DNA from 2 places in the Rhodococcus sp. B50 genome. Region 2 is predicted to be linked to the other one. Evidence: riboswitches for the same ligand, from Rfam matches in the RefSeq annotation. Region 2 holds a riboswitch; the other holds the start of a gene.
The links. A riboswitch is a leader RNA that binds a small molecule or an ion and turns the genes downstream of it on or off. The one in region 2 is predicted to bind thiamine pyrophosphate.
Positions count from the first base shown of each region.

Region 1: linked by a shared signal. The riboswitch ahead of thiO (glycine oxidase ThiO) and the one ahead of GON09_RS12155 (ABC transporter substrate-binding protein) in region 2 are both predicted to bind thiamine pyrophosphate.

Region 1 covers NZ_WPAG02000002.1:4,942,560-4,957,842, reverse strand. The annotation lists gene GON09_RS23060 (exodeoxyribonuclease III) at 1-55, shown strand, start outside; gene GON09_RS23055 (GNAT family N-acetyltransferase) at 56-439, opposite strand; gene thiD (bifunctional hydroxymethylpyrimidine kinase/phosphomethylpyrimidine kinase) at 596-1,441, shown strand; gene GON09_RS23045 (M20/M25/M40 family metallo-hydrolase) at 1,454-2,926, opposite strand; gene GON09_RS23040 (ABC transporter permease) at 2,998-3,777, opposite strand; gene GON09_RS23035 (ABC transporter ATP-binding protein) at 3,777-4,706, opposite strand; gene GON09_RS23030 (thiazole synthase) at 4,918-5,703, opposite strand; gene thiS (sulfur carrier protein ThiS) at 5,696-5,911, opposite strand; gene thiO (glycine oxidase ThiO) at 5,908-6,972, opposite strand; TPP riboswitch at 6,969-7,081, opposite strand; gene thiE (thiamine phosphate synthase) at 7,108-7,797, shown strand; gene GON09_RS23010 (NUDIX hydrolase) at 7,867-8,745, opposite strand; gene GON09_RS23005 (hypothetical protein) at 8,881-10,233, shown strand; gene GON09_RS23000 (glutamate ABC transporter substrate-binding protein) at 10,230-11,192, shown strand; gene GON09_RS22995 (serine/threonine-protein kinase) at 11,198-13,525, shown strand; gene GON09_RS22990 (acetate/propionate family kinase) at 13,533-14,747, opposite strand; gene pta (phosphate acetyltransferase) at 14,744-15,283, opposite strand, start outside.
Region 2 covers NZ_WPAG02000002.1:2,579,723-2,595,005, forward strand. The annotation lists gene GON09_RS12100 (cystathionine beta-synthase) at 1-240, opposite strand, end outside; gene GON09_RS12105 (Bax inhibitor-1/YccA family protein) at 345-1,187, opposite strand; gene GON09_RS12110 (class I SAM-dependent methyltransferase) at 1,284-2,411, opposite strand; gene GON09_RS12115 (hypothetical protein) at 2,419-2,775, opposite strand; gene GON09_RS12120 (serine/threonine-protein kinase) at 2,934-6,419, shown strand; gene GON09_RS12125 (magnesium transporter CorA family protein) at 6,449-7,468, shown strand; gene GON09_RS12130 (hypothetical protein) at 7,484-7,660, opposite strand; gene GON09_RS12135 (CsbD family protein) at 7,780-7,977, shown strand; gene GON09_RS12140 (hypothetical protein) at 8,039-8,233, opposite strand; gene GON09_RS12145 (hypothetical protein) at 8,454-8,600, shown strand; gene GON09_RS12150 (hypothetical protein) at 8,608-10,296, opposite strand; TPP riboswitch at 10,674-10,770, shown strand; gene GON09_RS12155 (ABC transporter substrate-binding protein) at 10,807-11,817, shown strand; gene GON09_RS12160 (ABC transporter permease) at 11,798-12,583, shown strand; gene GON09_RS12165 (ABC transporter ATP-binding protein) at 12,580-13,353, shown strand; gene GON09_RS12170 (hypothetical protein) at 13,498-13,842, shown strand; tRNA gene GON09_RS12175 (tRNA-Leu) at 13,956-14,029, opposite strand; gene GON09_RS12180 (GNAT family N-acetyltransferase) at 14,049-14,555, opposite strand; gene GON09_RS12185 (lipase family protein) at 14,702-15,283, shown strand, end outside.

The DNA.
Region 1 (15,283 bases), 2.4 Mb from region 2:
CAAGGGCAAGGGCGCGAGCGACCACGCCCCGGTGATCGTCGACCTCGACGTCTGATCAGGCCTTGCGGGCGGGCACTTTGTGCCGCGACGCCTTGCGCTGCGGTTCGTTGCGTGGCGGCTCGAGGGGCACGACGACGTCGCGGTAGTTCTCGTGCGACGCGAGGAACCGCTGCACATAGGTGCACACCGGCCGCACCCGCCAACCCCGCCGGCGCGCGAGATCGAGCGAACCACCGACGAGGACGGCCGCGAGACCACGATGACCGAAGTCCTCGACGATCACGGTGTGCATGAAGTCGACGACCGGCGGGTTCGGCGCCGGAGCACGTTCGAAGTCGTAGTACCCCAGGATGCCGACGAGGTCACCGTTGAGGCGCAGTTCGAACCGGTTCTGGTCGGCGTTGTCCGACACGTCGAGGTCCGGCGAACTCGTGTTCATGAGCGCCTCCAAAAGGTGTTGCGTGATCGAACTGTGACCTGTGCCACTATAGAACACTGCGGAGGGGACCGCCGGTAACGCTGTCGTGTTTCGCAACGGGAGCCCGCCTCAGCGCCGCCCGGCCGTGATCGAACACACCCTCGGTAGGGTGTCTGCGTGGAACTTCTGCCCTTGTCGCCTCGAGGCGAGACCCCGGTTCGAGCCCTCACCATCGCCGGCACCGACTCCGGGGGTGGAGCCGGCATCCAGGCCGATTCGCGCACGATGGCGATGTGCGGTGTGCACGCATGCGTCGCGGTCGCGGCCGTGACGGTCCAGAACTCGGTCGGAGTCCGTGGGTTCCACGAGATCCCCGCCGAGACCGTGGCCGATCAGGTGCGCTGCGTGGTCGAGGACATCGGTGTGTCCGCGGTGAAGACGGGCATGCTCGCCTCCACACAGATCATCGAGGCCGTCGCCCAGGTGTGCTGCGAGGTAGGCATCGGCCGCGACCGGACGGTGCCGCTCGTCGTCGACCCGGTGTGCGCGTCCATGCACGGTGATCCGCTGCTGCACGCCGACGCCCTCGACGCGATCCGCGGTGTGCTCGTCCCCCTCGCCACCGTCGTCACCCCCAACCTCGACGAGGTACGGCTGATCACGAGCATCGAGGTCGTCGACGACGCCTCGGCCCGCCGCGCCGCCGAAGCTCTGCACGCGCTCGGCGCTCAGTGGGTGATCGTCAAGGGTGGCCATCTGCGCAGCTCGGAGATGAGCACCGATCTGCTGTTCGACGGCGACCGTTTCCTCGAGTTCAGCACGCCTCGCATAGACACCGGCAACGATCACGGTGGCGGCGACACGCTCGCAGCCGCGATCACGTCGGCCCTCGCCCACGGCCGGTCGGTGCCCGAAGCCGTCGAGTTCGCGAAGGAATGGATCACGAAGTGCCTCGAGTGGGCCTACGACCTCGGGCACGGCCATGGGCCGGTCAACCCGCTGTGGCGCCTGCACGAGCGCTGACGACGCCCGCCCTCATTCGGTGAACTCGGCGCGCACCTGTGCTCGCCGGTCGCCGGTGGGGACCCCGTCGGGTCCGTCGACCGAGTTCGCGTAGACGGCCGTGCCGTAGGCGACGGCGGCGGCTGCTGCCGCGAACGCGTCGCGGTCGATGCCGGCCAGGGTGTCCTCGGGGGTGTGATAGTTCGGGTCGAAGGGCTGGTCGGCGGTGCCACCCCACAGCTCGGCCTGCTCGGGGGTCTTGACGTCGTCGGCACCGGTGAACACCCCGCCCGCGGGGATGCCGAAGGCGACGAACGGACCGTAGTCGGAGCGGCCGTCGAAATCCGTTCCTCCGACGTCGATTCCGCGTTCGTCGAAGAACTGCGCGAAGGTCCGTTCGATCCCCGACGAGCCCTCCGGCCCGGGTCCTTCGCCGACGGAATCGGAGTCGTCGCCGTCGAACACCAGATATCCGGCGTTGGGTGAGCCGAGCATGTCGAAGTTCAGGTACAGCGCGATGTCGAGTCGCTCCTCCTCGGACAGCGACTCGACGTACCTGGTGGAGCCGACCAGCCCGACCTCCTCGGCACCCCAGAACGCGAACCGCACGGCGTTGGTCACTCCCGGTTCGCTGCCGAGCTGCCGCGCGGTCTCGAGGACGGCGGCGACGCCGGTGCCGTTGTCGTTGATCCCCGGCCCTTCGGGCACGCTGTCGAGGTGCGCGCCGACGACGACCACGTCGTCGGTCGAGCCGGTGCGGGTCTGGGCGATCACATTGCGTGACTTCTGATCCTCGGTGCGGGTCTCGAGCGTCATCGTCACGGTGGTCGCGGCGGAGAGGCGTTCCGCATCGGCCCCGGCTACACCCCCGACCGGGATACGAGGGTTCGACTCCGCCCCGAGACCGGCGGCATCGAGCGGCCCGTCCTCGTTGTTGGCGACGATCAGCGCGGCCGCTCCCCGGTCGGCGGCGACCTGCTCCTTGACGGCGAAGGTGCACACGCCGCGATCGACGATCACCACCGCGCCGGTCGCGTCGACGCCGTCGTAGTCGGTGGGTTCGCAGCCCGGGGTGTCGTCGGGGGCGATGCGCACGACGGGTGCGGTGAGCCCGTCCGGTCCCGTCGACGGCGACATACCGAGTGCGCTCACGCCCATCGGGTCCCCGTCGACGACGAGCTGCTCGTTCTCGACCGCGAACAACGTCGAGTCGAACTCCGGTGTCTGCACGTCGAATCCGGCGCCACGCAGAGCTCCGGCGACGTAGTCGACGCTCGCGTCGTAACCGGGAGTACCGAGCGCGCGGTTGCCGTCGTTCTCGGCGGCGATGCGTTCGAGTTCCGTCAGGTGCGCCGTGACGGCGTCGAGTTGCACGGCGTCGGCGAGCGCCGCCGGATCCACGGGCGGCGCCTCCACCTCCGCCTCCGAGCATCCCGCCGTCAGGAGCACCCCGGCGGCGATCAGCGCCGCTCCCCGCATGCCGTATCTCGTCTGCGCCCGCGCCATCGTCCGAGCGTACAAAAAAGCACTGCGCCGCACGGGGAATCCGTGCGGCGCAGTGCGGCGGTGCGGGAGTGTCAGGCGTCGCGACGGTTGACCACCACGAGCGACGCTGCGAACACCAGGAAGGAGAAGGCGGCGAAGTACACGAGCGATCCCCATGGACCCCAATGGAATTCGATTCCCTGACCGATACCCAGGAAGTTGTTCGCGTTGGCGAACGGCAGGAACGGCTGGATCTCGCGGCCCACGGAACCGAACAGCGCGAACAACGACTCGAGGAGCAGCGGCCACAGCATGAGCAGCGCGATCGTGCCCGCCGACTGCCGCAACAGGGTGCCGACGCCGACCGCGAGGAAGACGCACAGGAACGCGTAGATCGCGGTGCCGTAGACCGCACGCCACGCGGTGTCACCGCTCAGGACGAGATCACGCCCGGCGTCGGGACCGGCCAGCGCCTTCGCGAGATAGAAGGCCCCGAACGAGACCGCGACCGTCAGCAGAGCGCCCAGCACCCCGATGAGCAGGGCCTTCATCGTCAGGAGCAGACTGCGATTCGGGGTGGCCTGGAAGGTCGTGCGGATGACCCCGAAGCGGTACTCGCTCGTGACCGACAGCGCCGCGAGAACCATCAGCACCAGCACGCCGAAGCCGGTGACTCCACTGACCGCGACATCCACGGTCGGATAGAACTGCCCCATCTCGTCGTCCATCCCCGCAGACGCGCGGGAGACCGAGCCGAGGATCGCAGCGAGCCCCAACCCGAGAGCGACGATGACGACGGTGCACCACAGCGGCGACTGCACCGACGTGAGCTTGATCCGTTCGGCCCGCAGTGTGTCGAGTGCCGTACTCATCACAGTCCACCCTTCATGACGTCGTCGACTCCGGATCCGTGGTATTCGACCTCGCCACCGGTGAGTTTCATGAACGCTTCCTCGAGCGACGCGTTGCGTCCCGCGAGTTCGTGCAGCACGATCGACCGGGCCGCGGCGAGTTCGCCGATCTCCGCCGCCGGAGCTCCCGAGACGTGCAGGGCGCCGTCGTCCTCCCGGACGGTGTGCCCGCGCTCGGAGAGCGCGGAGCGCAGTTCACCGAGCTGCGGGCTGCGCACCACCACGAACGAGTCGGACGCCCGGTCGACGAACTCCTTCACCGAGGTGTCCGCGATGAGCCGGCCGCGGCCGATGACGATGAGATGTTCGGCGGTCTGCGCCATCTCGGAAAGCAGGTGACTGGACACGAGCACCGTGCGGCCTTCTGCGGCGAGAGCCTGCATGAACCGCCGGATCCACACGATGCCCTCGGGGTCGAGGCCGTTGACCGGTTCGTCGAACAGCAGGACGCGCGGGTTGCCGAGCAGCGCGGCGGCAAGGCCGAGGCGCTGTGACATCCCGAGCGAGAAACCACCCGCACGCTTGCCCGCGACCTCCGTCAACCCCACCTGGCGCAACACCTCGTCGACGCGGGAGGCGGGCAGTCCGTTCGACGCGGCCAGCCAGGCGAGATGGGACCGCGCCGATCGATTGGGATGCACCCACTTCGCGTCGAGCAGCGCCCCGACGGTGGTGAGCGGCCGCGTCAGCTCCTGGTACGGCTTCCCTTCGATCAGTGCGGTTCCCGAGGTCGGCCGGTCCAGTCCCAGGATCATGCGCATCGTGGTGGACTTCCCCGCCCCGTTGGGGCCGAGGAAGCCGGTGACGATGCCGGGACGGACCGTGAACGTCAGGTCGTCGACCGCGGTCGTGGACCCGAAGGTCTTGGTCAAGCCGGTCACTTCGATCATGCGCACCACCCTACGTGCGGCTCGGGCGAGCGCATCCGATCACACACCCCGGAGCCGTACGCGGTGCGTCAGGGGACTCGTCGAGCGGGCCGTCGAAGGCGGTTCCTGTGCAATTGTCATGCCCGGGGATCGTACAGACCGAACGGTATCCGGTCGCGGAATAATCGGAACCGTCCTGAACACCAAGGTGCTCAGGGGTTTCCCGTAGCGGTCACGGTTCCATCGGTGAAGATGCCTGGGCCCAGAAGCGTTTCGGGATCCGTCCGGCGTGCCGCGCCCGGAATCCCGCTTCGACGGCGTGCCGCATCGCCGAGGCCATCAACGCGGGATCCTTCGCGCGGGTGACGGCGGTGGCGAGCAGGACTGCGTCGCACCCGAGTTCCATCGCGAGCGCGGCGTCGGAGGCGGTTCCGATCCCTGCGTCGAGGATCACCGGCACGCCCGCCGCCTCGACGATCATCTCGATGTGGTGCGGGTTCGAGATACCGAGACCTGTGCCGATCGGCGAGCCGAGCGGCATCACCGCGGCACATCCGACGTCCTCGAGGCGTCGCGCCAGGACCGGGTCGTCGGTCGTGTACGGCAGGACGACGAAGCCGTCGTCGACGAGTTGTTCGGCCGCCGAGACGAGTTCGATGGCGTCGGGCAGCAGTGTCCGTTCGTCGGCGATGACCTCGAGTTTCACCCAGTCGGTTTCCAGTGCTTCCCGGCCGAGCTGCGCGGTCAGCACCGCTTCCTTCGCGCCGCGGCAACCGGCCGTGTTCGGCAGCGGTTCGATATCGAGGCGGCGAAGCAGATCGAGGACACCGGTTCCGGAGGCCGCGTCGACACGGCGCATCGCGACGGTGGTGAGCTCGGTGCCCGACGCGACGAGCGCCTCCTCGAGCACGGCCAGGTTCGCCGCACCGCCGGTACCGGTGATCAGCCGCGATCCGAAGGTGCGGCCGGCGATGGTCAGTTCCGGCAGGTCGGCGCCGGGATCGCGTGTGTCAGCCACCCTGGACCGCCGTGAGGATCTCGACGTTCGCACCCCGGGACACCGGCTCCGACCAGCGTCCTCGCGGGCACACGACACCGTCGACGGCGACCGCGATCCCCTTCTCGGGCAGACCGAGCTCGTTGAGCAGCTGCGACACCGTCGGCGCCGCGTCGTAGTACTTGTCCTCACCGTTGACGGTGATGCCCACGGACACCTCGTTCGTCATCCCACACTCGCTTCCGTAATTCGTCGGGGACAGGCGTGTTTCGCATCGGCCAGCGACCGCCCGCCGAGTTCGGCGAGCACCGCGTCGACGGTGAGCGGCGTGAGCAGCACACCGTTGCGACCGTGCCCGGTCGCGGCGACGACACGATCGGAGACCCGGCCGATCAGCGGCAGATTGTCGGGGGTCATCGGGCGCAGGCCCGCGCTCGCCTCGGACAGTTCGTACTCGCCGAGCGCCGGAAAGATGATCTCGGCATCGGAGATCAGATCGCGCACGCCCGCCACCGTGACCTGCGTGTCGGACGCTTCGTACTGCGTCGCCCCCACCACGAGACCGTCGTGGCGCGGAACCAGATAGGCGGGGCGCCCGTGGACACTCGCGCGCACGGTGCGCTGCGGCGGCGGGGTCGCGCCCGGCCGCACCCGCAGGCGCAGGATCTCGCCCTTGACCGGGCGGACCGGAAGGTCCGGCCACAGACGTGCCGAAGCCACCCCGGCCGCGAGCACCACCTGGTCGTCCGGCAGGTCGGCCAGGTCGTGCACGGCGGCGCCCGAGAAACGGACCCCGGCGCCGGTCGCCGCGACATGCAGGGCGTCTACGAGCGCACGGTTGTCGACCGACGACTCGGTGGGGGCGAGCAGCCCGAGACGGACCTTCGGGCCCAGGGACGGCTCGAACTCCCGGATCTCGGCGCGGGAGAGCAGTTGCATCTCGTGCCCCTGCTCCCCCACCCATTCGGCGACGGTCCGCAGGTCGGCCGCATCGGCCGCGTCGAGCGCGACGGTCAGGGACGCCTCGGCGGTGAACACGTCGACGCCGGTCTCCGTGCGCAGCGCCTCCGCGAAGCCTGGCCAGCGGTCGAGAGAGGCCGCACCCAGGGACAGGACGTGGTCCTCACCGGGCCAGCCCTCGGACAACGGTGCCAGCATTCCTCCGGCCACCCACGAGGCTCCGCTACCGGGGTTCGGGTCGTGCACGGTCACGACGTGCCCCGCGCGGGCCGCGCGCCATGCGATCGACAGCCCGATCACTCCGCCACCCACGACGGCCACAGTTGCCATTGGTCCACCTCACTCCCTGCGCCGGCATGATCCGGGTCAGGTCATAACGGTCGGGGCCGGCAGGCCCCCTCTCAGCCCCGCGATCCCCGGGACTCCCGTGTCGTCACTTTCGCCCTAGAGGCTACCGTCTTGTCCGTGACCACCTATCGCGGCAACCATCCCGACCCGCGCGGCCGACTCGCGACCGCCCGGCTGTACCTGTGCACCGACGCCCGCCGGGACACCGGCGACCTCGCACGGTTCGTCGAGGAGGCCCTCGCCGGTGGGGTCGACATCGTCCAGTTGCGCGACAAGGACTCGGCCGGCGAGAAGAAGTTCGGACGGCTCGAGGCACGCGACGAGCTCGCCGCCCTCGAGATCATCGGCGAGGCGTGCGCGCGCCACGGAGCGCTCCTCGCCGTCAACGACCGCGCCGACATCGCGCTCGCAGCGGGCGCCGACATCCTGCACCTGGGTCAGGGCGACCTGCCGGTGCGGCACGCGCGGCAGATCCTCGGCGACGAGATCGTCATCGGCCGTTCGACGTCGAGCCGGGCGCAGGCCGCGCTCGCCGACATCGAGGAGGGCGTCGACTACTTCGCGTCCGGACCGGTATGGGACACCCCGACCAAGCCGGGCCGTACCGCCGCGGGGCTGGAGGTGACGCGCGAGGTCGCACAGTCGCAGCCGGCACGACCGTGGTTCGCGATCGGCGGGATCGACCTCGAGCGGCTCCCCGAGGTGCTCGACGCCGGTGCTACGCGAGTCGCGGTGGTCCGGGCGATCACGAAGGCAGACGATCCGCGGGCAGCCGCGGCTGCACTGAAGGCGGCTCTGCCGGCCTGAGCGTCGGTACAGCAGGCGGCTCTGCCGGCCTGAGCGTCGGTACAGCAGGCAGCTCTGCCGGCCTGAGGGCTACAGCCAGCCCAGCACGGCCGAGGGTGACATCGCGATCGTGCCCTCGGGCAACCGCGCGCGCAGGCCACGATCCGCGGTGACCACGACCGTCACCCCCGGGTCGACCACAACCGTCACGCCGGGATCGACCACGGCCGTCGCGATCGCGGCGAGCCGGGCCAGTTCGTCGTCGCCGCTGCCGTCCGCGGTGTGCACCGGGATCCGGACGTCGTCGATCGTCGCGTCGCGGGCGTGCCCTTCGAGGACCGCCTCGACGCGGGGCACCCAGCCGAACGAGCCGTCGGGAAATTCGACGGTGCGGGGCAGCGCCGCGGCGAGGTCGGCGAGCAGGGCATCGGTCGCACCGGGGCGGTCGCGCCACCACCCGGTGGGGCCACTGGCCCCGAGCACGTTCGCCGTGTCGAGCAGCATGCGCACCGGTGAGGTACGCAGCAACGGCCACGCCTCGGCGAAGCCGCTGTGCAGCGGCATCGTCTCGACGTCCGGTTCCGGCACCCAGCGCAGTTCGGTGCTCTCCTGGTTGAGGCTGGTCACGAGCGTCTCGGTCGCATCGGCGACGACGGTGGTGTAGGTCCACCCACCGGCGAGACCGGAGGTGACGCGTTCGGCTCGCACCGTCACGGCCTCGACGTCGATCCCGGCCTCCTCGTGCGCCTCCCGCACGGCTGCGTCGACGGTGCTCTCGTGCGAGTCGCGGGCACCACCGGGAAGGGCCCAGGTCCCACCCTGGTGCGACCATGCCGCCCGGTGCTGCAGGAGTACCGCGGGGCGACCGTCCGCCAGCGGAGCGCGCAGCAGCAGGCCTGCGGCGCCGTGTCGTCCCCAGCGCTTCTCGCCGTCCGGGCCGACCGCCCAGCCGTCGCCGTCTCCACGCATTGCGTCCGCCTCTCCGATCCACCTCGCCCGGACCTGTGCCCGGTACCGGATCCCGCCGTCCGTGGACGGCAACAATACCGCCGGGCTGCTTATATGCTCCCCTCAGACCGCTCGACACGAAGAAGGGAGCGCCCGGTGGACGTGCGGATCACCCCTCCCTTCGCTCCCATCGAGAGCCACGTGCGCGAGACCGCGGGTACGGACGATCCGGACGCCCGTTTGAACGGCTTCCGCGCCCTGCTGCGTTCGACCCCGGTCCGGTTGCTGATACTCGGGGCGGTGCTCACGGTGTTGCTCGTGGCCTCGGCCGCGGTGTCCGCCACCACCGTCGCCGGCCGGCAGGCCACCCACGACCGTCTCCTCATGTCCGTCGAACCGCTCGCGAGCGCGGCCCAGAATCTCTACAGCGCGCTCTCGGTGGCCGACGCCGCCGCTGTGACGGGATTCATCTCGGGCGGGCTCGAACCGGAGGCGGTGCGGAGTCGCTACATCAGGGCCACCGACGAGGCGGCGGAATATCTCGTCATCGCAGCGACGGGCCTGACGGACGCCGACCGCGAGACGGCGCACAACCTCACCGAGATCGGGCGCTTGCTGCCCGTCTACACCGGGCTGATCGAGACGGCCCGCACCAACAATCGCACCGGGCATCCGGTCGGCTCCGCCTATCTGGGCGAGGCCTCGCATCTGATGCAGACCGAATTGCTCCCGGCTGCACAGGAACTGCACACGCGCGGTGTCGCCGCCGTCGAAGACACCCAGCGCGACGCGGTGCGACCACCCTGGCTCGCCATCGGACTGCTCCTGGTCACCGTCGCCGCACTGTGCGCAGCGCACGTCGTGGTGAGCCGCCGCAGTCGTCGCACCTTGAATCCCGGGCTCATCGTCGCGATCGGTGCGACCGGGGCGCTGCTGTGCTGGCTGCTCGTCGCCGGCCTGGCCTCGTCGAGCGCCACCGAACGCGCCATCGAACGGGGCGCGGCACCGCTCGCCGATCTCACCGAGGGACGGATCCTCGCCCAGCAGTCACGCACCGCCGAAACCCTGCTGATCGCCCGGCGCGACACCACCGGCGCGTACGACGACACCTTCGGGACCAATATGTCGAGACTCGGCGACATCCTCGACGTGTACGGACGCGAGTCCGTCCTGGAGGCGGGCGCCGAGGCGGTCACGGCGGCCCGGTCTGCGCACGAAGCCTGGATCAACTCGCACGCACGCATGGTCGACGCCCTCGCGCGCGGGGATTACGCGGCCGCCTCGGTCCTCGCGGTCGGGGCGGGTCCCGGCGAATCCACCGCCCGGTTCGTCGCCCTCGACGGAGCCCTGACGGAAGCGATCGACGGCACCCGCACCGAACTGCGCGACAACGAGTTCCGCGCGTCACGCACCCTCGCCGGTCTCACACCGATGTCGGTGATCCTGCTGACGGTGGCGCTCGTCGGAGTGTGGGTCGGTCTCCGGCCCCGGTTGAAGGAGTACCAGTGAGAGAGCGCGTTCTCGCCGTGGGCCTGTGCGTCGTCGCCGCACTCGCCGCCGGGTGCGCGACCGATCCCCCACCGCGCGCCCCCGGTCTCCAGGGTTCGACGACATCCGTCCCGCTCCCCGAGAACGCGCGGCTGCTGGAGTCCTCGGTGGCCACGCCGCCCGCTCCCGACTGCGGCGACCCCACCGCATCCCTGCCGCCTGATCCGGGCGCGACCGGACCCGCGATCGATCGGATCCGGGCGCGCGGCCGGCTGATCGTCGGCCTCGACACGGGCAGCAATCTCATGAGCTACCGCGATCCCGCGACGGGACGGATCACGGGCTTCGACGTCGACATCGCCCGTGAGATCGCCCGCGACCTCCTGGGCGACCCCGACCTCGTCGACTACCGCATCCTGAGCTCGGCAGAACGCGAGAAGGCGCTGCAGGATTCGACGGTCGACATCGTCGCGAAGACGATGAGCATCACGTGTGCCCGACGCGAGAAGGTGGATTTCTCCACGGAGTACTTCCGCGCCCAGCAACGAGTACTCGTCGTCAAGGGTTCCGACATCCGCGCCGCCGCCGATCTCGCCGGCCGGCGCGTCTGCATCGTGGACGGCACCACGTCGCTGCTCCGGATGCGGGAGGTGCAGCCGTCGGCGTCGATCCTCACCGTGCCGTCGTGGGCCGACTGTCTCGTCGTCCTCCAGCAACAGCAGGTCGACGCCGTGAGCACCGACGACACCATCCTCGCCGGCCTCGCCTCGCAGGACCCCTATCTCGAACTCGTCGGTCCCTCCCTGGGATCCGAGCCGTACGGTATCGGGATCCGGCTGGGCAGCGACGAGCTCGTACGGTTCGTCAATGCGACCCTCGAACGGATCCGTTCCGACGGTACGTGGACGGCGCTGTACGAGAAGTACCTGCGGGTGCTCGGTCCGACACCGCCACCCCCGACACCGAACTACCGGGAGTGACGGCCATGTCCGACGAACCCGAACCGGCCGACACCCCGTCGGTCGATTCCGGGCCCGCCACCGAACGGACAGTGGACTCCGGGCCTGCCACCGAACGAGGCCCCTCCACCGAACGCAGCCCCGCCCCCACCACGCTGCCCGAATCCACCCAGCGGTCCTCGATCTGGTCCGGTTCGTCCTCGCAACGCTCGTCGAGCCGCCGCGTGCGTCCGCGCGGAACCCAGCGTCGCCGCATCGCCGGCCTCGTCGACGTGCCGGTCCCCACCGCGAAGGACCCCGTCGAGGCAGTGCTCCGCGACCCCCACGTGTCCGAGGGAAAGCGGTTCTGCTCCAAGTGCGGACAACCGGTGGGCCGCAGTACCCCCTCGGGTCCGGGGCCCACCGAGGGCGACTGCCCGAAGTGCGGCACCCATTTCGAGTTCACGCCGGCCCTGCACCGCGGCGATCTCGTCGCAGGGCAGTACGAGGTGCAGGGCTGCCTCGCGCACGGCGGACTGGGGTGGATCTACCTGGCGATCGACCGCAACGTCAGCGACCGCTGGGTGGTCCTGAAGGGTTTGCTGCAGGGCGGCGACGCCGAAGCCCAGGCGGTCGCGGTGGCCGAACGCCAGTTCCTGGCCGAGGTCAGCCATCCGAGCATCGTGCAGATCTACAACTTCGTCGAGCATCCCTCGCCGGACGGCACCCCGATGGGATACATCGTCATGGAGTACCTGGGTGGTCACACCCTGCGTACCGTGCTCGACAACTATCCTCCACCGAACCGCATCCCCGTCGAGCAGGCCATCGCGTACATGCTCGAAGTGCTTCCGGCGCTGCAGTATCTGCACGACATCGGACTGGTCTACAACGACCTCAAGCCCGAGAACGTCATGGTCACCGACGAGCAGATCGAGCTCATCGACCTCGGCGCGGTCTCCGCGATCGAGGGATACGGCTATCTGTACGGGACGCCGGGATACCAGGCACCCGAGATCGTCCGGACCGGGCCGACGGTGGCGAGCGACATCTACACGGTCGGACGCACCCTCGCAGTGCTCACCCTCGACATGCCGTCGGACAAGGGACGTTACCGCGACGGTCTGCCCACTCCCGAGCAGGCACCCCTGCTCGCCGAGTTCGACTCCTTCCACCGACTGCTCCTACGGGCCACGAATCCCGATCCTCAGCAGCGTTTCTCGTCCGCCGACGAACTACAGGGACAGCTCACGGGTGTGCTGCGCGAGATCCTGTCGAAGAAGCTCGGCACCGAACATCCCGGCCTGTCCGGTGTGTTCAGCCCACCCCGGACGACCTTCGGTACCGACGAGGCGCTCGTGCCCACCGATGTGTACGCCGACGGAATCGAACGCGACGCCAAGCTGCGGGGACAGGATGTCGCGGCCGCGCTGCCGGTCCCTCTGCTCGATCCGAACGATCCGAGTGCCGCGCTCCTCGCCGCCGCGGTGCACAGCGAACCACAGCAGACCCTCGACTCCCTCCGGCACGCGCGCGAGAACGGTGTCGGGCGGGTCGTCGGGGCGTCCGACGTGTCGTTCTCCAGGGAGATCACATTGGCCGAGGCCCGCGCGTATCTCGATCTCGGGCAGGTCGACAGCGCCGTCGAGATCCTCACCCGCCTCGAACGCGACTTCGGCAACGACTGGCGAATGGACTGGTACGCAGGCATCGCCGAACTGCTGCAGGACGACTACGAGGCAGCGTTCGCGCGGTTCGACAAGGTGCTGCAGGCACTCCCGGGCGAGATCGCCCCGAAGATCGCGCTCGGGGCCACCGCCGAACTGACGCTCCAGCACTGGGAGAGCGACGATCCGGCCGCGTGGCGACGCTTCTGCGAGGAGTCCTACCGGGTCGTGTGGCGCACCGATCACGCCGTCGTCAGCGCCGCCTTCGGGCTCGCGCGCCAACTCACCGCCCGCGACGAGATCCGCGCCGCAGTAGACGTTCTCGACGAAGTGCCGATGACCTCCCGGCATCACAGCGCCGCGACCATGACCGCCGCTCTGGTCCTGTTGCGGGGCGGTCGTGTCGAGGAGATCTCGGAGGTCGATCTGCGCGAGGCCGCACACCGGATCGCGTCGCTGCCACCCGACGAGGGCCGCGCCCTGCAGATGCGCGCGCTCGTGCTCGGGACGGCGCTCGAATGGGTGCGCAGCGGGCGGGCGTCGAGTCGCGAATACGACCGTATCCTCGACGTGCCGTTCACCGAGAAGGGACTCCGTCTGGGCGCCGAAGCGGCCCTGCGGCAGTTGGCGCGCAACGCACCCTCCCGCACACACCGCTACACACTCGTCGATCTCGCGAACGCGATCCGGCCGCGCAGCCTGACCTGACCCAGGATCAGCGTCGAGCGAATTGCACTGCGGCTCGGGCGATGGCGAGTTCTTCGTTCGTGGGAATCACGAGCACCTCCACGTGCGACGAGTCCGCCGAGATCCGGCGTTCCCCGTTCTCGTCGGCAGTGTTGCGGACGTCGTCGACGACGATGCCGAGGCGATCGAGACCGGCGAGACTGTCGCGCCGGACATCGACGTTGTTCTCACCCACGCCGCCGGTGAAGACGATCGCGTCGACACCCCCCAGTTCGAAGGTGTAGGCGCCCAGGTACTTCCGGATGCGGTGGACGTAGACGTCGTACGCGAGTCGCGCGTCCTCGTCGCCTTCGCCGACGAGCTTCAACAGGGCCCGGAAGTCGTTGACACCCGACAGCCCCTTCAGGCCCGAGTGCCGGTTGAGCAGGTCGTCGATGGCGTCGACCTTCAGTCCGGCCGCCCGGTTGAGGTGCATGACGACACCCGGGTCGATGTCACCGCTGCGCGTACCCATGACGAGACCTTCGAGCGGGGTCAGCCCCATCGAGGTGTCGATCGGACTCCCGCCCGCGATCGCCGACGCCGACGCACCGTTGCCGAGGTGGAGCACGATCAGATTCAGGTCCGCGATGTCGCGTCCGAGGAACTCCGCGGCACGCCCCGACACGTATTCGTGCGACGTGCCGTGGAATCCGTACCGCCGGATGTCGTGCTTGCGGGCGACGTCACGGTCGATCGCGTAGGTCGAGGCGCGTGCCGGAAGACCGTGGAAGAAGGCGGTGTCGAAGACACCCACGTGGGGCACCTCGGGAAGTTCCTCCCGGGCGACCTCCATCCCGACGACGTTCGCCGGATTGTGGAGGGGCGCGAGGACCGACAATTCGTCGACGGCGCGCACCACGTCGTCGTCGATGAGTGTGGGTTCGTAGAAGACCTTGCCGCCGTGCACGAGTCGATGGCCGACCGCGACGATGCCCACCTCGTGCAGGGGCCGGCCGAGCCCTTCGAGCATCTCGAGCACCGCACGCAGTCCGGTCCGGTGATCGGGGATCGCATCGTTGCGTTCGTCCACACCTGTCGTGTGGTGGAAGACGATCCTGCCCTCCGACTCTCCGATGCGCTCGATCAGTCCGTGTGCCGACGAGTTCCCGCTCTCCGGTTCGATCAACCGGAACTTGATCGACGACGATCCGGAATTGAGGACCAGGACGGTCCCTGCGGTAGCGGGGTTCGGGCTGCTCACGCGTCTTCCTCCTGCGCCTGGATCGCGGTGATGGCGATGGTGTTGACGATGTCCTGGATCAGGGCGCCTCGAGAGAGATCGTTGACCGGTTTGTTCAGACCCTGCAGGACGGGTCCGACGGCGATGGCACCGGCACTGCGCTGCACGGCCTTGTAGGTGTTGTTGCCGGTGTTCAGGTCCGGGAAGATGAACACCGTGGCGCGGCCGGCGACGTCGGAGTCGGGGAGTTTCGCGCTCGCGACCGTCGGTTCGATCGCCGCGTCGTACTGGATCGGCCCCTCGACGAGCAGGTCGGATCGCCGCTCCCGCACGAATGTCGTAGCGGTGCGGACCTTGTCGACGTCGGCACCCGAACCCGATTCACCGGTGGAGTACGACAACATCGCGATCCGGGGATCGATCCCGAACCGGGCCGCGGTTGCGGCCGACGAGATCGCGATGTCGGCGAGCTGGTCGTCGGTCGGGTCGGGTACGACGGCACAGTCGCCGTAGGCGAGCACGCGGTCGGCGAGGCACATCAGGAAGATGCTCGACAC
Region 2 (15,283 bases):
GGCCAGGCCGATGCCGGTGTTACCGGAGGTGGGCTCGACGATGGTCCCGCCCGGCTTCAGTTCGCCCGACGCTTCGGCCGCATCGATCATCTTCACCGCGATGCGGTCCTTGGAGCTGCCGCCGGGATTGAGGTACTCGATCTTCGCCGCTATGAGCCCCGAGCCGGGTTTCACCACCGAGTTGAGCTTGACGAGGGGTGTGTTTCCGATGAGGTCGACGACGGAATCCGCAATGCGCATGCCTCCATGTTCCCACGTCGTGACTTTCCGGCGGGGTGACGGTGTACACCCTCCCGGAACGACGAAGACCCCGGACCGTGGTCCGGGGTCTTCGCGACGTGCTGCTAGTCGTTCTGGAAGTAGCTGAGCAGTCGCAGGATCTCGACGTACAGCCACACCAGGGTGACGGTGAGGCCCAGGGCGACGCCCCACGCGGCCTTCTCCGGAGCCTGTGCGCGGATCAGCTGGTCGGCGGAGTCGAAGTCCAGCAGGAAGCTGAACGCCGCGATACCGATGCACACGAGGCTGAAGATGATGGCGAGCGGGCCACCGTCGCGCAGGCCGAGACCACCGTCGATGAAGAAGCCGGCGATGAGGTTGCCCAGCGCCAGGACCAGGACACCGACGAGCGCGCCGACGATCATGCGGGTCAGGCGCGGGGTGACGCGGATGGCGCCGGTGCGGTACACGACGAGCATGCCGAAGAACACACCGAAGGTGCCGAGGACGGCCTGGGCGATCAGGGTCGCGCCGCCCGTGCCACCGAAGGTGATGTCGGTGAACATGAACGACAGCGCACCGAGGAAGAAGCCTTCTGCCACCGCGTAGGCGAGGACGATGGCCGGGTTGTCCATCTTGCGGCCGAACGTCGCGACCAGCACCAGGACGAGGCCGATCAGACCGCCGCCGATGACGAACGGAGCTGCCAGGCCGACGTTGGAGTTGACCAGCACGTAGGAGATCAGTGCCGAGACGGCGAGCACGCCGAGCGTGATGCCGGTCTTGGTGACGACATCGTCGATCGTCATGGTCCGCTGGTCGGTGGGACGTGCCCACGGATCCGTCTGCGGCTGCCCGAATTGCTGAGTGACCTGCGCGGCGCCCGCCGTCGCAGAGCCGAACGTGGCGTATCCGCCGCCCTCTTGCTTGGGCAGGTTGCGGAACACCGGGTTACTGGTGGTGCGCACCGTGCACTTCCCTTCTCGTGGTCGCTTCTGTCCGTTCAACGAGGCAGTGACCTCACGAGTTCCCGAATCGTCGAGAAAGCTCGGACTAATCGGACTCTACCGGCTACGCACCGACCGGGTCACGGTGAACTTGCGGTTGCGGCCCTCGACGCGGGTCGCGCCGACGATCCCGGACAGCGCGGGGCGGTAGTCGAGGTGGCGGTTGTAGACCGTCCACATCTGTCCTCCCGGCCGGAGGATCCGGGCCGCAGCGTCGAACATCTTGCGGGCGGCACCGGTGTGCACGGCCGCGCCGATGTGGAAGGGCGGATTACACACCACCAGGTCGACCGATCCGGCCGGGATCGAGCCGGCGGCGTCGTCGCGGAGTGTGTCGACACGGTCGGACAGTCCGTTCGCGGCGGCGGTCTCCGCGGCGGAGGCGACGGCGGCCGCGGATTGATCGGTCGCGATCACCCGGGCGGCGGGAAGCTGCCGGGCGAGCATTGCAGCGAGGATGCCGGTGCCGCAGCCGAGATCCACCGCGACCTGCACGTCCGCGTCGATGCGGGGGAAGTGGTCGAGGAGGAATCGGGTACCGATGTCGAGGCGGGGGCCGGCGAAGGCAGCGCCGTGCGCGACGACCGTGAGGTCGAGTTCGGCGAGGTGCTCACGGACGGGAAACGAGGCGGATCCGGGCGTCGCCCCGCGCGCGATGAGCACCCGCGACTTCTGCCGTCCCCGGGACGCACGGACCTCGGCGAAGGAGGCACCGAGCACGTCGTTCATCGCGAGGCCGATGTGCTTGTCGCGGCCACCGGCGAACACGACGACCTCGGGGTCGGCGTGGCGGGCGATCGTCTCGGCGATCTCGGTGAGCGCCGACAGCGAGCGGGGAAGCCGCAGCAGCACCACGCGGGCCCCGGCGAGCAGATCGGCGTCGAGAGCGCCGGAGCGGTAGCGATCGGTGAGGCCTTCACGCTCGGCATTCGTGGTCAGGGCGCGCTCGGCCACCACGGAATCCTGATGCACCCGGATCCTCTCCGCCCCGAAGCGGACGGCCGCGCCCAGGGTCAGGGCGCCGTACTGGTCGTCGATGACGACGACCGTGCCCGGCGAGGCCGAGTCGAGCACGGGGGCGGCTTCGTCGAGGAGCAGGCGGTCGGCCCCGTCGACGGCGAACAGGTTGGGCGCTTCCACATCGGGGAAGCGCCTCAACCTGTCGTACAACTCGTCGATCAACACTCGACCGTCAGCACTCGCCCTTTCCGGCGTTCTCGATGGCACGCAGGGTGTCGGCCTGCTCCTCTTCGCTGAGGTCCTGCCATGCCGGAAGCTGCTGCTGCGCGTCGGCGACGGCCTGGGCCGCTGCGGCGCGGTCCTGACCCCACTCCTCGAGCTCGTCGAGGTAGGGCAGCAGTGCCTCGCAGTTCTCCTCGTAGCTCTTGCCGAGTTCGACGGTGGTGCCCGTGGTGGCGGCCTCCGAGGCCGAGGCGGTCGTCGTCGTGGTCGTGGTCTCCTCGGCCGAGTCGGATCCGTCCGAGGATCCGCACGCCGCCGCAAGCAGGACCACACCTGCACCGAACAGCGCCGCGAGAGTCTTCTTCATCTATGTCCCACTTCTGGTCGCAGTGTCGTTTGTCCGTTCCCGGTGATGCACCGTGGTCCGGCCGGACCACGGTAGACCAGGGGCGACGCACGATCTGCGGCGGGCGTGCACATTTCGAGACTATCCTGGGTAAACAGCTCACCGAGGTGATTGCGCCGATGCCCGAGAACGATCCGGCCACCACTCAACGCGCACCGATTGTCGACGTGGCCGAGTCCGATATCGTGCGCGCGCTGCACGACGCCGGTTTCACCGGCGCCGAGGAGATCGGCCGCGGCGGTTTCGGTGTCGTCTACCGCTGCAGGCAGGAAGCGCTCGACCGCGATGTCGCCGTCAAGGTGCTCCGGCGCGCGCCCGAACCCGCGGATCTGGAGCGCTTCCTGCGTGAGCAACGGGCGATGGGACGGTTGTCCGGGCACCCACACATCGTCACCGTGCTGCAGGCAGGTGCCACAGACGACGGCCTGCCCTATCTGGTGATGCACTACCACCCGCACGACTCGCTCGACACCCGCCTGCGCCGGCACGGGGTCCTGTCCTGGCCCGAGGCGGTCCGGCTCGGCGTCAGGATGGCCGGCGCGCTCGAAACCGCACACCGATCCGACGTGCTGCACCGCGACGTCAAACCGGGCAACATCCTGCTCACCGAGTACGGGGAGCCGCAGCTCACCGACTTCGGTATCGCACGCGTCGGCGACGGTTTCCGCACCACGGCCGGTGAGATCACCGGCTCCCCGGCGTTCACCGCACCGGAGGTGTTGCGCGGCCGGGCGCCGACACCCGCAGCCGACGTGTACGGACTCGCCGCGACGCTGTTCGCCGCGATCACCGGGCACGCGGCGTTCGAGCGGAAGGAGGGCGAGAGGGTCGTCGCGCAGTTCGTCCGTATCACCTCCGAACCGATCCCCGATCTGCGCGACGAGGGCATCCCCGACGACGTGTGCGCCGCGCTCGAACGCGGCATGGCCACCGACCCCGACGACCGGCCGCAGACGGCGGCGGCCTTCGGCGAGATCTTGCGGAACGTCCAACGAGCTCACGGTCTACCGGTCGACGAGATGGCCCTGCCCGGCCCTCCTCCGACAAGTCCTCCGCAGACACCGGCGGATCTGCCCGTCACGGGTCCCTCGTCGGGGGTGCTCTCGGGTCGTACGGGACCGACCATCGCGCCGTCGACCAGGTTCCGTCCGCCGTCGACCACCCGTCCGCTCGTCGAACGCCGCCGGTTGCTCTCGCTGTTGCAGGCCGGAGAACGACGTCGCCTCGTTGCCATCCACGCTCCTACGGGCTTCGGGAAATCCACTCTGGCCGCGCAGTGGCGGGACGTACTCGCCGCCGAGGGTGCGCACGTCGCCTGGTTGACGGTCGACGACGACGACGACAACGTGCTGTGGTTCCTCGCGCACCTGATCGAGGCGATGAAACAGGTGCGTCCGTCACTGGCACGCGAACTCGCCCAGATCCTCGACGTTCACGGTAACGACGCCGAGCGCTACGTGCTGTCCACGCTGATCGATGACCTCCATCGATCCGACACCGCCGTGACACTGTTCATCGACGATTGGCACCGGGTGAGTTCATCCGAGACGTGCGCTGCCCTCGACTTTCTGCTCGACAGGGGTTGCCACCACCTGCAACTCGTCGTGACGAGCCGTAACCGATCGGGTCTTCCTCTGAGCCGCATGAGGGTTCGCGACGAACTCGTCGAACTCGACTCGGCCGCACTACGTTTCGACGTGAACGAATCGAATTCGTTCCTGCGCGGCGTGAGCGGCATCGACCTCGGACCCGAGGACGTCGAGGACCTGAACAGGAGTACCGACGGCTGGGTAGCGGCACTGCAACTCGCGTCGTTGTCGTTGCGTGACAGCGACGATCCCTCATGGATGATCGAGAACATCACCGGCCGGCATCACGCGATCGGCGAATTCCTCGCCGACAACGTGCTGTCCACGCTGGAACCGCAGATGTACGAGTTCCTGCTGGCGACGTGCATCACCGAATCCGTCAGCGGCGGCCTTGCCGCAGCGTTGACAGGAGACCCGCGCAGTCAAGCCGTCCTCGAGGAAGCCGAGGAACGCGACCTGTTCCTGCGGCACGTCGACGACGAGCGTGTCTGGTTCCGATACCACCACATGTTCCTGGACTTCCTCCGGCGACGCCTCGAGCGCGACCATCCGGAGAGGATCGCCGGACTACACCGCACGGCCGCCGAGTGGTTTGCGCGGCATCACATGTTGCGTGAGGCCGTCGATCACGCGATGGAGGCCGGCGACACCGAATTCGCCGTCGATCTGCTCGCCGCCGACGGCATGTATCTGATGGAGCACGGGCACATCGCTCCCCTGCTCGCACTGATCGGCACGTTGCCGCCGCAGGCCGTCGCACGCGAACCACGGTTGCTGCTGGCTCAGGCGTGGGCGAACAGCGCGTTGCAGCGGCTGAGCCGCTCGCGCAGCATTCTCGCCACTGCGCGCGAACTCCTGGAACAGGGGGTCACTGCCGGGCAGGACCCGTACGCGCTGCGCCTCGAGGCCGACGCGATCGAAGCTGCCAATCTCATGAACGCCGACCGGCTCGACGGCATCGACGCGCTCGTCGCTCCGTGTCTCGACGATCCTTCGGCCGTGCATCCGTGGGTCGTCTCGGCCGCCTCGGATTTCGCGTCCTACGCCGACATCTTCCGTTTCGACTTCGATTCGGCCGTACGTCGCCAGGAATGGGCGGCGCCCTTCCATCGCGAGACCCGAGGGCCCTTCGCCGCAATCTACGGGCAGTGCCTGTGCGGCATCGCCGTCAACGAACAACTCGACGTCGAGGGCGCGGAGAAGTACTTCCGCACCGCGTTGCGACGGGCCCGCCGCAACGGCGGCATCCATACACATTCGGGCCGACTCGCCGCGGCGATGCTCGGAGAGTTGCTCTACGAACAAGGACGGACCACCGAGGCCGAGACACTGCTCGACGAGAGCAACCTGATGGGAATAGACGGCGGGGCAACAGATTTCATGATCGCACGACTCGCGACCGCCGCACGTCTGAAGATGCTGCGCGGTGATCGGGAAACCGCCGGGCAACTACTGGACGAGGGACTTCGCGCAGCCGCGCTCAACGACCTTCCCCGCTTACGGGCACGGATGGAGAACGAGCGCATGCGGCTGGGATTGGGTGTGGTCTCCGCACCCGCACGCACGATGCCCGACTCCGACCGGCCGAATCCGGACGGCACGGTGGAGATCAGGCTCCAACTCGAGGACGCCACCGCAATCCGGTTGCTCTGCGAGAGCGACGAACCCGGCGCCACGGAACGCGCGGTCGATTGGGCGCAGCTCTGGGTACGCCGCACTGCCGGCCTGCGCCCCCGTGCGCACCTGCAGGCCACCAGACTGCTCGTCTGCTGCCTGCACGCCGCCGGACGCACGGAGGAAGCCGAACGCGCCCTCGCCACGGTGGCTGCGGAATGCGGGAAACGCGGGATGGTGCGCTATCTCGTCGACGGTGGCCCACGAGCGACCCGCACTCTCGGGGCGCTCCACCGACGGATGCAGGAGGACCGGTGGCCGGACGACTGGGCACGGGTCGACGCGCAGTTCCTGGAACGCGCGGCACGACTCGCCGAGGACGAGAATCGTCCCGTGGTGTGAACACCGTGGGATTCGGGGACACTGCCGAGGTGACGGACCGAAACGACAAACCTATCCGGACCCGGCGATGGACCGACGGGAAGCTCGTCGACGAGGGCTTCCCCCTCTCCGCTGTGTCGGATCATCTCGCCGACGCCGACGCCCTCGTGTGGGTGGACCTGTGGAATCCCGAGCACACCGACCTGCTCGAACTCGCCGAGGAATGGAACCTCGACCCGCACGCGGTCGAGGATTCGCTCGCGCAGGGAGAACGGACCAAGGCCACCCGTTATGCCACGCACACCTTCCTCACCGTCTATGCGACGCACCTCTATCCGGATTCCGAGGACGAGGATCAGGCTCACGAGTCCCGGCTTCACACCACCCGGATCTCCGCGTTCATCCTGCCCCGGGGGATCGTGACGGTACGTCGCGGCAGCCCGTTCGACATCGACGAGGTGGTGCGTCGATGGGACGAGAACTCGGACCTGCTGCAGTACGGGCCCGGGGCACTGGTGCACGGCCTGCTCGACACGGTCGTCGACGGACAGTTCGAGACCATTCAGGAACTCGACGATGCCGCGGAGGACCTCGAGGACTGCCTGTTCGAGGAGCAGGCGTCCACTCGGTACATCCAGCGTCGCGTCTACCGTCTCCGCAAGGAACTCGTGCAACTTCGGCGAGTGGTGCTGCCGATGCGCGAGATCATCAATGCCGTCATGCGCACCCGCGCCGAGAACAACCGCCACCCCGAACTCGACAGCTCGTACAACGACCTGTACGACCACGTGATGCGTGCAACGGAATGGACGGAGTCGCTCCGCGAGATGGTGAACACCGTCTTCGAGACGAACCTGTCGCTGCAGGACGCACGCCTGAACATCGTGATGAAGAAGCTGACGGGATGGGCCGCGATCATCGCGGTCCCCACGGCCGTGACCGGTTGGTACGGCATGAACGTCCCCTACCCCGGTTTCGGCGAGTGGTGGGGCATGCTCACCGGAGTCGCGATCATCACGGTGTCGGCGGTCGCGCTGTATGCGCTGTTCAAACGTCGCGACTGGTTGTGACTCCCCGCCCTGCGCTCACAGGAACACGACGAGCAGCACGATGATCACGACGACCACCGCGACGGCGGCGAGCACACCTCCGACGGATCGACGGCGCTGCACGGGACCGTCACGGACCAGTTCCGGGTCGGCGTCCGGAGCGTCACCGATCGGGTCGTCGCCCTCGGGACCGGGATAGGTGGGATTCGACATCGATCTCCTCCTGGCTGTCTGTTGTCGCAGTCTGACACGGGCGGGTATGACGTGTTCGGTTTCGCTCGGTTCGGGTCGGGTACTCCGTAGGGGCAACGTTCGATGACAGAGGAGGACCCATGGCCGACTTCGTCGACAAGGCAAAGCACAAGGCAGAAGAAGCGGGCGGCAAGATCAAGGAGAACACCGGTCAGGCGACCGGTGATCGTGATCTCGAAGCCGAAGGTCGCGGCGATCAGACCTCCAGCGGCCTGAAGCAGGCCGGCGACAAGATCTCGGATGCCGCAGAGCACGTCAAGGACGCTTTCAAGAAGTAGTCCCACATACGCGCGGTGCCGGTAGTTGCAACTACCGGCACCGCGCGTATGTGTACGGCTCTTACTTCGAGGTGCCTTCGGTGTCGTCGAAGAAGTGCCAGGTGCCGTCCTGGTCGTTCTGTGCCTCCATGCGCCAGCCGAGTTCGCTGTTGTCGGCGCGCTGGTCGACGAACCAGGCGTGAGCGTCGTCCGCGCTCTCGATTTCCTTGGTGTCCACGACGTTACCGGTCGGGTCGATCACTCTGTAGGTAGCCATGCCGAGTGTCTTCCCACGCGACTCGCCGATCAAACGTCGCGTGAACCTTCTGGTGTAGGGTGGGATCATCGTTCGGCTCGCATATGATGAGCAACCTCGCACCTCGGTGCCCGAAGGTTCCGGACCGGACGTGAGAGTTCCCCGCCGTGTGTACCGCGGCCCCTCTTCTTCGCACTGCCCCACGGCCGGGGTCTACCCGGCCGCACCCGAAAGGACGGCCATGAGCCAGAACAAAGAATTCGACAACCCCCTCTTCCTCGCGCCCACCACCCCGGACGCCGACGTCGAGATCGAACCCGTCACCGCTGTCGTCGAGGCGAACGGCCCGCACGACTACACCTCGATCTTCTCCGCACGCGGCGCCTGATCCCGCCTCATCCGGCCGCGAAGTCGGCCAGCGCCTGCGACACCTGCTCGGGCCGCCCGTCGTTCTGTTCGGCCGCCGCGGTGAGCACGTCGATATGGTTGTAGCCGGACAGAACCCATCTGCGCTCGTTCGGATGATCCGTCTCGGGCAGTGTGACTCCGCCGCCCGCCACCAGCGTCACGACCGGATTGCGGGTGACGCCGTCGCGGTGGAGATGACCTTCGAAGCGGGTCGCCGACGCCAGATCGAACGGAAGCTTCGACGGAAAGTACCACTCGGTGAAATCAAGGGGTGGCTCCGACAGATTCCGCGCCAGCTCCGCGATCGACGTCACCTCGCTCCCCCGATCGGTGTACCGCGCTTCGTCGGGTGACGACGCCGCGGCGCCCACCTCGTCGTAGTCGAGCCACCGGTAGAGGATTCCCGGATCGGCGAAGACCTCCGGCGACGCCTTGGGTGCATCACCGAACAGACCGGACCCGAGCACCTCCGGAGTACCGGGGACAGGAAACAGCTTGTCGCGCACGGGCGCACCGGTGATGAATCCGACGCTCGCCTGCAGGAATCCCAACGGTTGCGAATTGTCGTCGAGGATCGCACCCAGCACGGCCTCGTTGGTCGCGTTCAGTGTCCGCACGTCCGGGTCGCCCGTCGCGAACATCGCGTAATCCCGCGACAGCAGAGTGCGCAACGTCCAGTCGACGTTCGGACTGTCGGGCATCCGCGGGACGATTCCGTCGGTTCCGTCCGGGTCGAGTCTCGCGGCGAGTCCGGTGAGTGCGAGCAGGTTCGTCGTCTCGGGATTGATGACCGCAGGAAGTGCCAGCACCGGGGACGCCGTGGAGATCGCACCGGCCACGGCATCGAGCGGCGCCGACACCGCATCGGGTAGATCCGGCAGGGCACCCCGCCCGGGGAACGGCGCGCCCGCCTTGATCACCGTGTCGAGCGCGAAGTACCCACCGCACTGGTTGTAGCCGGCGTCGCCGGTGGTGGCAGGATCTCCGTCGAAATCCCATTCCGCAAAGTAACCGGTGATGAAACCGCCGAGAGAATGTCCGCCGCACAACACTTTCCGCTTCCGCAGTGCCGGGTCGGGAAGTTCGTGACGTAACAGGTCGTACTGGTCGCGCAGTGTCTGCTCGAGTCCGACGTGGGAGAGCCACGCGACGTCGCCGCCGGTCGCGTGTCCGGCGAACCGCTGCCCGCCGATCTCGGCGCCGCCGAAATAGTAGTCGGTTGCGGTGTCGAGCGAACCCGTCCGCAGCGATGCCTGCACACCGGTGTGGTCTTCGAGGCAGTTCGATCGCCGGTCCAGTGCCCAGAACTCGATATGGGCACCGCGGGCCGCCGCCGCGATGACGGTGTTGCGTGCGACGCTCTCGAACGCGCCCGCTCCCTCGAAGATCCCGGGTTGGGCAACGAGGATCCGGTCGGCGTCGGCCGACCTCTCCGGACCCTCCGCCGATCGCCACCGCAGATACGACAACCGGTCGCACATGGCCGGTCTCGGTCCCGCCTCGGGCGGCAGCGGTGCGGGTATCGACACCACGGATCCGAGCACGTCGCCGGCCAGTGGCGCCGACGAGGCGTACGACATTTCGGTACGTCCCGTCGGCTCAGCCGACACCGCCGGTGCCGTCAGGACACTTCCGATCACCGCAGCAACTACTGCGGCCCCCATCGATGCACGCATCCCCATCCCCCGATCGGTTCGTGTGCATTGAACACCGCCGAACGGGTTCGCGCGCATCGAACACCGCCGAACGGGATCGTGCGCCCGGAATACCGCCGAACGGGGTCGGATCCCCGGAAACAGCAGAAGGAAGGGCCCGTCGGTGTTCACCGACGGGCCCTTCATCGTCCGCGCATCGGGGGAGTTGCGCGCGGAGCGATGGTCCCTGGCGTGGGGGAGGTGACCAGGACCATCACTCGAAGAGTCGGGACCTTCGACTCTTCCGTTACGGGTGAAATGTGAGGGTGATCTCTTGACCTGGGCATTTACGTAACTTCGTGTCACACCTTCGTTCTGCCGCCGCCCTGGAGGCGCCTGGGAGCCGCAGTGCTAGGGTCGCCGGTGACACGGGGTGCTCCGCACGAGCGGGGCTGAGATCACACCCGTCGAACCTCATCAGGTAATGCTGACGAAGGGATGTCCCGACATGACCATGCTTGTCCACACGCCGTTCCGTTCCCGACCCGCGCAGTGAACGCGCGGCGATCTCTCGCCGGACTGCTCACCCTCGTCGCCGCGCTCACCGCGGTCGTCGGGTGCTCGTCCGGTTCCGAGAGCGACACCATCCGATTCGCGCTGGACTGGACGCCCAACACCAATCACACCGGGCTGTACGTGGCGCAGCAGGAGGGCCTGTTCGCCGATGCAGGACTCGACGTCGAGATCCTGCCGTACAACAACGCGACGCCCGACACCCTCGTCGACGCCGGGAGCGCCGAATTCGGAATCTCGACGCATGCCACCTCGACCATTGCCAGGGCGGCCGGGTCCCGCACCCTCGCGGTCCTCGCACCCCTGCAGCACTGGGCGACGGGGATCGCCGTCCGGAGTGACAATCCCGATATCACGCGGCCGGCGGAACTCGACGGCAAGACCTTCGCGGGCTTCGCGAACCCCGGCGAAAACGAGATGCTCGCCGAGGTGATCCGCAACGACGGCGGTCGCGGGGAGTTCGAGGAGGTGACGCTCGGGACGTCGTCGTACGAGGCGGTCTACTCGTCCACCGCGGACTTCACCGTGTCGTACCTGGCCTGGGAGGGCCTCGAGGCCGAGCACCGCGGCCTGCCGATGCGGTACTTCCGCTTCACCGACTACGGCTTCCCCGACGCGTATGCGATCGTCGTCGACGGCAACGAGGACTGGATGACGGAGAACCCGGAGCAGGCTCGTGCCTTCGTGCAGGCACTGCAGCAGGGCTACCGGATCGCGGCCGACGACCCCGACCGAGGAGCCCGGGCCCTGATCGAGGCGAATCCCGGGGCCTTCGCCGACGAGGAACTCGTCTACGAGAGCCAGCGCATGCTCGCCGCCGAGTACATGCGGGACGCATCCGGCGCCGCCGGGACGTTCGACACCGGAAAGTGGTCGGGTTACGCCCGCTTCCTCTACGAGACCGGCGTGCTCTCGGGACCCGACGGCAGCCCGCTGACCACCGAACCCGACTGGTCGACCTACTTCACCGATGACTACCTCCAAGACTGAGCCCACCGGCCGCGTACGCCGATTCCTTCCCGCACTGCTCGTCGCGGGGGCGCTCGCCGGGATCTGGCAGACGTACGTCGTGGTGAGCGGAATCCGTCCGCAGGTGTTGCCCTCCCCCGCGCGCGTTCTCACGCAGGGGTGGGTGCATCGGGTCGACATCGCCGGGCACGCCTGGTCCACCCTCCAGGTCACCCTCGTCGGGTTCGCCGTGTCGCTGGCACTCGCGTGGGCGCTCGCCATCGCCGTGGACTTCTCACCGTGGCTGCGGCGGGCCTTCGTGCCCCTGTTCGTGGTGTCGCAGACCCTGCCGATCATCGCGATCGCGCCGTTGATGATCATCTGGTTCGGCTTCGGGCTGTTGCCGAAGATCCTCGTCATCGCCCTGGTGACCTTCTTCCCCGTCGCCATCGGACTCCTCGAAGGGTTCGCGGCGGCCGACCGGGAGGCGGGAGCGTTGCTGCGCAGCATGGGTGCGTCGCGGTGGCAGCAGTTCCGTTACGTGCGGCTACCGTCCGCGCTCCCCCGTTTCTTCACCGCCCTGCGGATCGGGATCACCTACGCGGTGGTCGGCGCGGTCTTCGCCGAATACGTCGGTGCGACATCCGGTCTGGGCATCTACATGAGTGCGCAGAAGAACTCGTTCCGAACCGATCTCGTACTCGCGGCGGTGGTGGTCACCGCCGTCCTGTCGCTCACGCTGTACGCGTCGACCTACGTCGTCGAACGGCTGGTCGCGCCGTGGGCACTCACGAAGGATGCGAAATGAGTGCGGTGACGATGGCATCGGTCCACAAGGCGTACGGCGACCGAGCGGTGATCGAGGGCATCGACTGTTCCGTGGAGCCCGGTGAATTCGTGTCCTTCATCGGACCGAGCGGGTGCGGCAAGTCGACGCTGTTCTCGATCGTCGCGGGACTCGAACAGCCCGACGCCGGTGAGGTTCTCGTCGGCAACTCCCACACCGCGCCCGGGCGGGTCGCGTTGATGCCGCAGAAGGACCTGCTGTTCCCGTGGCGGACGGTGCTCGACAACTGCACCCTGGGCCTCGAGGTGCAGGGTGTGCGACGGTCCGACGCCCGAGTCCGTGCCCGCGAACTGTTGCCGACCTTCGGCCTGGACGGATTCGAAGACGCGGCGCCGCAACAGCTGTCGGGTGGGATGCGTCAACGCGCGTCGCTCGCACGCACCGTGCTGCAGGGACGCGACGTGCTCCTCCTCGACGAACCGTTCGGCGCGCTGGATTCACTCACCCGCACCGAGATGCAGTTGTGGTTGCAGGAGGTGTGGCAGCACCATCGGTGGACGGTGCTCATGGTGACGCACGACGTGCGCGAGGCGGTGTTGCTGTCCGACCGGGTCGTCGTCCTCGGTCCGCGGCCGGCCCGGGTGCAGCACGAGGTGCGCGTGCCGCCGCCTCGGCCGCGAACGCTGGAGACATGCGCGTCGAGCGAGTTCGTGGCGCTCGAGCACGAACTGCTGGACGTCCTGCACCGTTCACGACACGGAAACGGTCAGCGGAGGATGCCCTCCAGATAGTCGCCGGTCGCTCTGCCCACCGGCGGTGCACCCGCTACAAAGTTCGCCAGCCGCTACAGAAATTGCCGTAGCGGATGGCGAGAACGGTAGCGGAGGTGTCCGACGAGGCGGGGTCGGAGCAGCCCCGCGTCAGCCCCCTGCATCGTGTCCAAGCACTCGACGCTCGCCCTGACCGAGTGCCTGAAGCTGGAGGTCGCGGCGGCGGGATACGACATCATCGTCGCCGCGGTTCTGCCAGGCCCGGTGGTCAGCAGGATCTTCGAACGGGCCGGCGGGGACTCGGAAGCCGGTGCGCTCGAACCCGAGGCGATGTTCAAGGTCGGCGAGACCGCCATGCCCGCGCTCGAGGCAGCGGAGCGGATCTTCGCGCAGGCAGCCGACGGTGCGTTCTACCTATCGACACATCCGGAGATGACCGGCTACCTGATGAACGGACGCGCCGAGCAGCTCCAGGCCCAGAGCGCTCCGCAACTGCCTGCGGAGGCATAACGCACCTCCGAGCTGTGGTCATCCATCCGCTGCAAGAATCGCCATCCGCTACGGCAATTGCTGTAGCGGATGGCAAGAGATGTCGCGGATGCATCGGGGCGATCCCGGACCTGTGCCCCCAGTGGGACTCGAACCCACACTTGGCGGATTTTAAGTCCGCTGCCTCTGCCAATTGGGCTATAGGGGCGTGGGGATCACATTAGCGTTCACGACTGTCCACCACCGCGCCGGGGCGCGAGATTCTTGAAGTACCGTGCGACGGGCCACCGTTCGTATCCGGCACCCTCGTAGACGGCACGCGCGCCGGCATGTCCGGGATCGCCGCCCGTCTCGACCATCATCATCGTCATTCCGGCGTCGCGGACGAGTCGGTCGGCGTGGTTCATCAAGGCCGTCGCCACGCCTTTCCGTTGATGACGGGGGTCGACGGCCAGTACGTGGATCTCGCCCATGCTGTCCTCGGGGTGCACGCGCACCGACACCCAGCCGAGCACCTCGTCGTCCTCGACGGCAAGGTGGACCGACTCCGGTTCGTCGTCGAGGACCCTGCCGAGATCGTCGATCTGCCGAGCCTCCCAGCCGTTCGGATAGAAGGAGTCGTAGACGAAGGCCGGGACGGCGGGTCGGTACGACTCGAAGACGGGACGCCACGCCCGGATGGAGAGATCGAGGACGTCGCTTCGTCGTTCGGCCGCATATGGTTCGATCCTCATTGCTCCTCGGCTCTCCTCGGATCCGACTCCGAGTGTGCGCCTCGGCCGGGCTGTAACGCACCTCGATTTCCGGCCGACATCCGTGCGGGGCACAAGTACACAGCGGACAGCCGGTGGTGGACCGGGCACGAAGAGAAGGAGCATGAATGCGCTTCACGACCTCACGACCACTGGCCGGGCGACTCGCCTCCGCGGTAGCCGTCATGGCTCTCGCAGCGACACCGGGCCTGGTGGCCACGCCCTCCGCACATGCCGAGGGCGTCGTCTATCCGGCGTCCCTGAGCGACTCCTTCTACAACACCCCGGACGACATCGCCGACCGGCAACCCGGTGATGTCCTCGCCACCCGCGTCGTTCCGGCCCCTCTCGGGTTCCCCGCCACCGATGCCGTCCAGCTGAAGTTCCGGTCGACGAACTCCACCGGCGAGCCGATCTCCGCCGTGACGACCGTGCTGTCACCCCAGGGCGGCGCGCCGGGTCGCCCGCTCGTCTCCTACCAGGCGATCATCAATGCGCTCGGGCTCGAGTGCGCCCCGTCGGCCGCGCTGTACGCGCCGAACCCGCTACGAGGGATCCGGGAGTCCCCCGGTCTGCTCATCGCGATCCAGCGCGGCTGGTCGCTGGCCGTGCCCGACCATCTCGGACCGAACAGCGCCTACGGCGCCGCACGAGTGGGCGCGCAGATCACGCTCGACGGCATCCGGGCCGCGCAACGTTACATCCCGCTC